3 regions of the Massilia pseudoviolaceinigra genome follow, and region 3 is predicted to be linked to each of the others. Evidence: predicted binding sites of a transcription regulator. Region 3 holds the regulator's gene; each other region holds the start of a gene.
The links. Region 3 encodes HrcA, which represses chaperone genes, less so after heat shock. Its sites were predicted from a motif close to TTAGCACTCNNNNNNNNNGAGTGCTAA; they were not measured.

Region 1: the regulator HrcA is predicted to act here: its motif matches at 1,310-1,336, upstream of groES (co-chaperone GroES).
Region 2: the regulator HrcA is predicted to act here: its motif matches at 1,274-1,300, upstream of rpoH (RNA polymerase sigma factor RpoH).

What each region holds. Positions count from the first base shown of each region.
Region 1 is NZ_JAVCWL010000023.1:31,016-33,283, forward strand. Features, by position in the region: gene RBA40_RS21715 (EVE domain-containing protein) at 1-84, opposite strand, end outside; RNA gene ssrS (6S RNA) at 201-381, opposite strand; gene RBA40_RS21725 (cell division protein ZapA) at 426-737, opposite strand; gene RBA40_RS21730 (cell division protein ZapB) at 734-994, opposite strand; gene groES (co-chaperone GroES) at 1,448-1,738, shown strand; gene groL (chaperonin GroEL) at 1,816-2,268, shown strand, end outside.
Region 2 is NZ_JAVCWL010000022.1:83,914-86,181, reverse strand. Features, by position in the region: gene RBA40_RS21300 (PEP-CTERM sorting domain-containing protein) at 1-3, opposite strand, end outside; gene rpoH (RNA polymerase sigma factor RpoH) at 249-1,148, opposite strand; gene RBA40_RS21290 (hypothetical protein) at 1,753-2,268, shown strand, end outside.
Region 3 is NZ_JAVCWL010000034.1:19,239-21,506, reverse strand. Features, by position in the region: gene RBA40_RS26675 (outer membrane protein assembly factor BamE) at 1-79, opposite strand, end outside; gene fur (ferric iron uptake transcriptional regulator) at 170-598, shown strand; gene hrcA (heat-inducible transcriptional repressor HrcA) at 632-1,648, opposite strand; gene RBA40_RS26660 (HAD family hydrolase) at 1,767-2,268, opposite strand, start outside.

The DNA.
Region 1 (2,268 bases), on a different contig from region 3:
CCAGGCCACCGTGCGATCGGGCGCGGCCAGCACGTCGTCGATACTCACTTCGTCCGGTTCGGACTTCATCAACCAATAAGCCATGTATGCCACTCCGTCGGCGCGTCGCCATTGGCGGCGCGCCGTCGACATGCACCGACAAAGCGCGCGCCCATAAAAAAACGGTTGCGCACCGAATGCTTGCAACCGCTTATGAAAATCAGAGCCCCGCATGTGCCGTCTTTACCGGCATCCTGAACCTAATGGTTCAAGGCGGTCACAGTTAGTTCAATTTCGGGTTCGTCGGACAAGCGACGCTCACTCCCATCGAACAAAATTCCGCAACCTGTGCACATAAATGGTTCAAGGAATATATGGCAATCGCGAACACCGCAGGGTGAGACGGAGTTTACTCCGATGGGCGGTCATGTCAAACGAAATTAGCCTCAGAACAGATTTTCTTGCGGCGTCAGGGCGTTATCGAGGACCGTGTGCATGTCGCCGAGTTTCTGCTTGACTTCCAAAATCGACATTTCGGAAAGCGGTCCTTGCGGCGTTTTCACCGACAGGAATTCAGCGGCCACACTGAGCGCGGCCATGACGGCGATGCGATCATTTCCCTTGACCTTGCCCGAATCGCGCAAGCCGCACATTTTGCCGTCGAGATAGCTCACCGCTTCCAGCAAGGTGCGTTCCTCGCCTTCCTTGCACATGAGGCGGTACGCGCTTCCCATGATCGTGACATTGAGCTCGGTCATTGTGCAACCTCATCATGCTGTACAAGCGATGCAGGCGGTGCATTCGGATCGGGCATTTGCGAGAGCAAGGCTTCAAGCCGGCGCTGCACTTCATGCATGCGTCCCACGCATTCCTCGTTTTCGGCGCACAGCGCCATATTCGACTGGCGCAGTTCGGCATTGGTCTGGCGCAGCTGCGCGTTCTCGCTGCGAAGTGAGAGGGTCAACGCGGCAAGCCGGTCAATTTTTTCGGATAGTTCGTCGAATTCAGAAATCATCCCGTAACTATAGGGGTGTGAATGAAAGTCCGTCAACCGAATCAGTAACAGGGGTGGACGATTGATGTAAGGGGATGTAATAGGGCCCGGCTGAATCGGCCGCGCCCGGACCGATTCATTACCGCCTTTTCTCACTTGGCGGAAACCGGAAGTGGCGCCGGCAAGTACGCAGGATGCGGGGAACCGCATTCGCGCGCAGCGTTGAGATCTCACCAGTTTACGGTGCTGCGGCGGGCCCGCGGTTTGCGCCAGATCAAGCTCGTCTGTTAAATAGTCAACAGGACGCCTTGAAAAACACCTTGACCGTCCCTATAATTAGCACTCGTTAGTAGAGAGTGCTAACAACTCTTTCTAGTCTCCGCGGCAACACCGCGAGACATGTTGAAACACCGGGAACGCCTGTGGCGGTCCTGACCAATAGCTACTAAACCACTGAATATTAAGGAGTTTTGCATGAACCTTCGCCCATTGCACGATCGCGTTATCGTCAAGCGTCTCGACCAGGAAACCAAAACTGCGTCCGGCCTCATCATTCCTGACGCAGCTGCTGAAAAACCGGATCAAGGCGAAATCTTGGCTGTCGGCAACGGTAAAGTCCAGGATGACGGCAAAGTACGCGCGCTGGAAGTGAAAGTCGGCGACCGCGTCCTGTTCGGCAAATACTCCGGCCAAACCGTCAAAGTCGACGGCGAAGAGCTGCTGGTGATGCGTGAAGAAGACATCATGGCCGTCCTGGTCAAGTGATCTTCAACTAGTCCGCGCACCACCTTTCATTAAGAATTCCACGCGATAGAAATCTACGCACAACGGAGAAAATAAACATGGCAGCTAAAGATGTAGTATTCGGCGACGCAGCGCGCGCCAAAATGGTTGAAGGCGTCAATATCCTCGCCAACGCAGTCAAAGTCACCCTGGGCCCGAAAGGCCGCAACGTGGTGCTCGAGCGCTCGTTCGGCGCGCCGACCGTCACCAAGGACGGTGTATCGGTCGCCAAGGAAATCGAACTCAAAGACAAGCTCATGAACATGGGCGCGCAAATGGTCAAGGAAGTCGCTTCCCGCACCAGCGACAACGCCGGCGACGGCACCACCACCGCGACCGTGCTGGCACAAGCCATCGTGCGCGAAGGCATGAAGTTCGTTGCCGCCGGCATGAACCCGATGGATCTGAAGCGCGGCATCGACAAGGCAGTTGCTGCCACCGTCGAAGAGCTGGCCAAGATCGCCAAGCCATGCACCACCACCAAGGAAATCGCCCAGGTTGGCGCGATCTCC
Region 2 (2,268 bases), on a different contig from region 3:
CATGTGCAGACTACCTATTCATGTTTGGCTGTGAAAAAGGCTGTGACGGCGCGCGGGGCAGCGCTCGGGGCCCATGTTATTGCCGCGCTCAGACACCGGCACGGTATGCATGATACGTCAAACTCGCATTATAAATATGTAATCAAGTGTATTGGCTTGTACAAGCTTGACGATTTGTACCGACGAAAAAAATGCCGCCTAGTCTACACCAGGCGGCATCGGCGCGGGGGCGCCAGGCGTGCGCGGGCTCAGATATAAGCCGACAGCGCGCCTTTCATTTTCTTCAGAGCAGCGCTTTCGATCTGGCGAATGCGCTCGGCGGAGACGCCGAATTCGTCCGCCAGCGCGTGCAGGGTGGCACCGGAACCGTCGTCGTTGGCCAGCCAGCGCGCTTCGACAATGCGGCGCGAACGGGCGTCGAGCTTGCCCAGCGCCGTTTCCAGCCCTTCGGACTGCAGGCGCGTGACCTGTTCGGCTTCGAGCACCCTGGTCGGCTCGGACAGGTCCGACGACAGGTAGGCGATCGGTGAGAACTTGTCGTCTTCGTCGTCGGTCGGCGCTTCGAGCGCGATGTCGCGGCCCGACAGGCGCGTTTCCATCTCGATCACTTCCTCGCGCTTGACGTCGAGCAGCTTGGCCAGCGCATCGATCTGGGTCGGGGTCATGGCATCGAGGCCCTGCTTGTTGCTGCGCAGGTTGAAGAACAGCTTGCGCTGGGCCTTGGTCGTGGCGACCTTGACCAGGCGCCAGTTCTTCAGGATGTACTCATGCATTTCGGCCTTGATCCAGTGCATGGCGTACGACACGAGGCGCACGCCCTGGTCCGGATCGAAACGCTTGACCGCCTTCATCAGGCCGATATTGCCTTCTTGAATCAAGTCGGCGTGCGGCAGGCCGTAGCCGAGGTAGCCGCGCGCGATCGACACCACCAGGCGCAGGTGCGACAGCACCAGCTCCTGCGCGGCGGCGAGATCGTTATTCTTTTGCAGGCGCTGGGCCAGGGAAATCTCTTCCTCGTGGGTCAGCATCGGCAGGCGGTTGACCGCCGAGATATAGGCATCGATATTGCCCAGATTGCCGGTGAAACCGAGTCCTAAAGCACGATTGCCGGTCGGAACCAATGCGGATTGTGCGGACAACGTCATCATGTATTTCCTCGTAGAGTGTCTGTGCTGCATCATCAAATGCCCGGGCCGGATGCGGTTCCGGGGCGGCTGTTGCGGTCTGATGCCAGCGGTGGCTTCGGGGATTCCCCGCCATGCAAGACCCTATATTAGCACTCTCTCGTGTTGAGTGCCAATGCCGAGAATTTATGGCAGTGATAGCGAAATGTTATTACTTCGAGGAAACCATAAATTAGCAAGCTTCACTCTAGTGGAGGGTACCATTCGCCCCTTGATACAGCTCAAATTAGCGGTGCGCCGGATCGCCATGCATTTGCGCCAGCGCAGTATTTGAGTCCGGTCCCAGTGTCGCCCATCATGTCAGGCGCTTCTGTTCGTTTACACACGCAATGCGCTCGTAACACGTCAGGGCCGCGCATTGATAACATGCAATCTTTAAATTAAAACATCATTTCCCTCCATGTTCGAATGACAGCATGAATCCCATCATCATGGATGGCGACGACAAGGACAACTATCTGTATGGCGGGGCCGCGTCGGAGGCGGTGACCGGAAAGGGAGGCAATGACACCCCTTAATCAATACGCCGCGCGGCGCGACCGCCGGCCTGTCCTCTTGAACTAGGCCGGTGCTGCCGCTGGTGTTCTACAACGGCTCGCCGTACTGGAGCGCCAGCGCGGAGCTGGCCGGGCTCCTCATGCAAGCGCCCGCCAGCTTGCTGGCGCTGCTGTTCCGGCTTGACCTTTCACTCTTTCCCGATGTCTCAACGAACGTCTTGCCTGCGCTGACGACATGGTTCAAGGAAGCCCCCCAGGCCAGCCTGCGGCGCTCGGTCCAGGTGTGGGTAAACGGTTTGCTGGCACGCGCAACCGGCAATTCCGAATTGTTTATGGTTGATAGCGCGGAGGAGGATGCTGACATGGGAGGCAAACTTGCAACGTGGGCCGAGCAGCTCGCGGAGATCGGCATTCAAAAGGGCTTCGCGTCGGCGGAGAAGGCCAAGGAAGACGGCAAGGCGGAAGGGCAAGTCATTGCACTTCGCGGATGCTGGGCAGCCTGTTGCGCAGCCGGTTCGGCGATTTGCCGGCGCCGGCAGCGCAGCGCATCGCCCGGGCCACTCAGGCAGAGCTTGAACAGTGGTTCG
Region 3 (2,268 bases):
TCAGAACAGCGCCGGCCAGGGCCGCCACGAGCGGGGCGCGCAAGCTAAAACGGTGCAAAACGGCAGTATCGACAGGCATAGAGGACCTCAAATCGTTGTACGGAAGCCTAGGCACCTCCGTCTAAAACGCTATATGATAAAGCACTACGCCAATATACGAGTAACAAACATGAGTAACAATCCTAGCGACCTCAAAGCCAGCGGCCTGAAAGCCACCCTGCCCCGTCTTAAAATCCTCGAGATTTTCCAGAACAGCGAGGTGCGCCACCTGACCGCGGAAGATGTTTACAAGATTTTGCTGACCGATAATATGGATGTCGGCCTGGCCACCGTATACCGCGTACTGACCCAGTTCGAGCAGGCCGGCCTGCTCAACCGCAACCATTTTGAAACTGGCAAGGCGATTTTCGAGCTCAACGCCGGTTCGCACCACGACCACCTGGTGTGCCTCGACTGCGGGCGCGTGGAAGAGTTCTACGACGAAGAAATCGAATCGCGCCAGCACAAGGTGGCGGTCGAGCGCGGCTTCAAGATTGCCGAACACGCGCTGGCGATTTACGGCAACTGCGTCAAGCCTGCCTGCCCCCACAAAACCTGATGCCGGCCTGATGCTGGCAACGCGCGCCGCCGCCTAGGAGTGGCTGAGCGCGTTCGACAGCAGCTTGGCCGTGATGTCCACGATCGGAATGACGCGCTCGTAAGCCATGCGGGTCGGCCCGATCACGCCCAGGGTGCCGACGATCTTGCCGTTGACCTCGTACGGCGCCGTGACCACGCTCATTTCATCCATCGGCACCAGGTTCGATTCGCCACCGATGAAAATCTGCACGCCGGTGGCCTTGCTCGACACGTCCAGCAGCTGCATCAGCCCGGTCTTTTGCTCGAACATGTCGAACATCTGGCGCAGCGACGTCATGTTCGACGACAAGTCCGACACGCTGAGCAGGTTGCGCTCCCCGGAAATGACCATGTCGTCCGACTGGTCGGCCATCGCTTCGCTGCCGGCCTCGACCGCTGCCTGCATCAGGCTGCCCATATCGTCGCGCAACTGGCGCAATTCGCTGGTCAGGCGCGTGCGCACGTCGTCGAACGACAGGCCGCCGTAATTCTGGTTGATGTAATTGGCCGAGCGCACCAGCTGGGCCGGGGTGTAGTCGGCCTCGGTCAGCAGCAGGCGGTTTTGCACGTCGCCGCGCGGATCGACGATCACCAGCAGGATGCGCTTTTCGGACAGGCGCAAAAATTCGATCTGCTGGAACACCGATTCGCGCCGCGGGCTGAGCACCACGCCGGCGAACTGCGACAGCGACGACAGCATTTGCGCCGCGTTGGCGATCATCTTTTGCGGCTGCTGGGCCGGCAGGCGCAGCCGTCCATCGACGGCGTGCTCGTCCAGGTGTTGCACAGTTAACAAGGTATCGACAAAAATGCGGTAGCCGCGCGGGGTCGGAATGCGTCCGGCCGAGGTGTGCGGACTGGCCACATACCCCAGCTCTTCCAGGTCGGCCATGATGTTGCGGATGGTCGCGGGCGAGAGGTCGAGTCCGGAAATTTTCGACAGCGCGCGCGACCCGACCGGCTGGCCGTCGGCGATGTACCGTTCGACCAGGGCTTTGAGCAGCGTTTGCGCACGGGTATCGAGTTGCATGATTCTAGGTGGGGTGCAGTAAGGACAAAGACAAGGACAAGCACAAGTGCTGATCCCCCTTATTATGCACGTTCGCAGGCATGGTGTGCAGTAATGTCGACTGCGCGTCCCGGCCGCCTCAATCGTGCTCGCGCTTGAGCCAGTCGAGCAGCTCGTCGAAACTGCGGCAGATGGCGTCCGGCACCACGCCGTGTTCGAGGTGGCGCGCGCTGCCGGTGCGGTTGAGCCAGACCGCGCGCAGCCCGGCGCGCTGGGCACCCTGCACGTCGAGCAGCACATCGTCGCCCACATACACGCAATCGGCCGGGTCGACCCCGAGTTCCTCGCAGGCGGCCAGGAAAATGGCCGGGTCCGGCTTGGCGCGGCCGAACTGGCTGGCCGCCACCGACACCTTGAAATGGTGCGACAGGCCGATCGCCTGCAAATCGGCATTGCCGTTGGTAACCGAACCGAGCAGGGAGCGGCCTTTCAGGCGCAGCAGCCCGGGCACCACGTCGTCGTAGGGAATGACGGCGTTGCGCGCGGCATAGAAATGGACCATGGCCTGCTCGACCTTGGCGGCATCTTCGCCGGCCGCCTCGAACGCCGACAGCAGGCCGGCGCGGCGCAGGGCGCCCAGG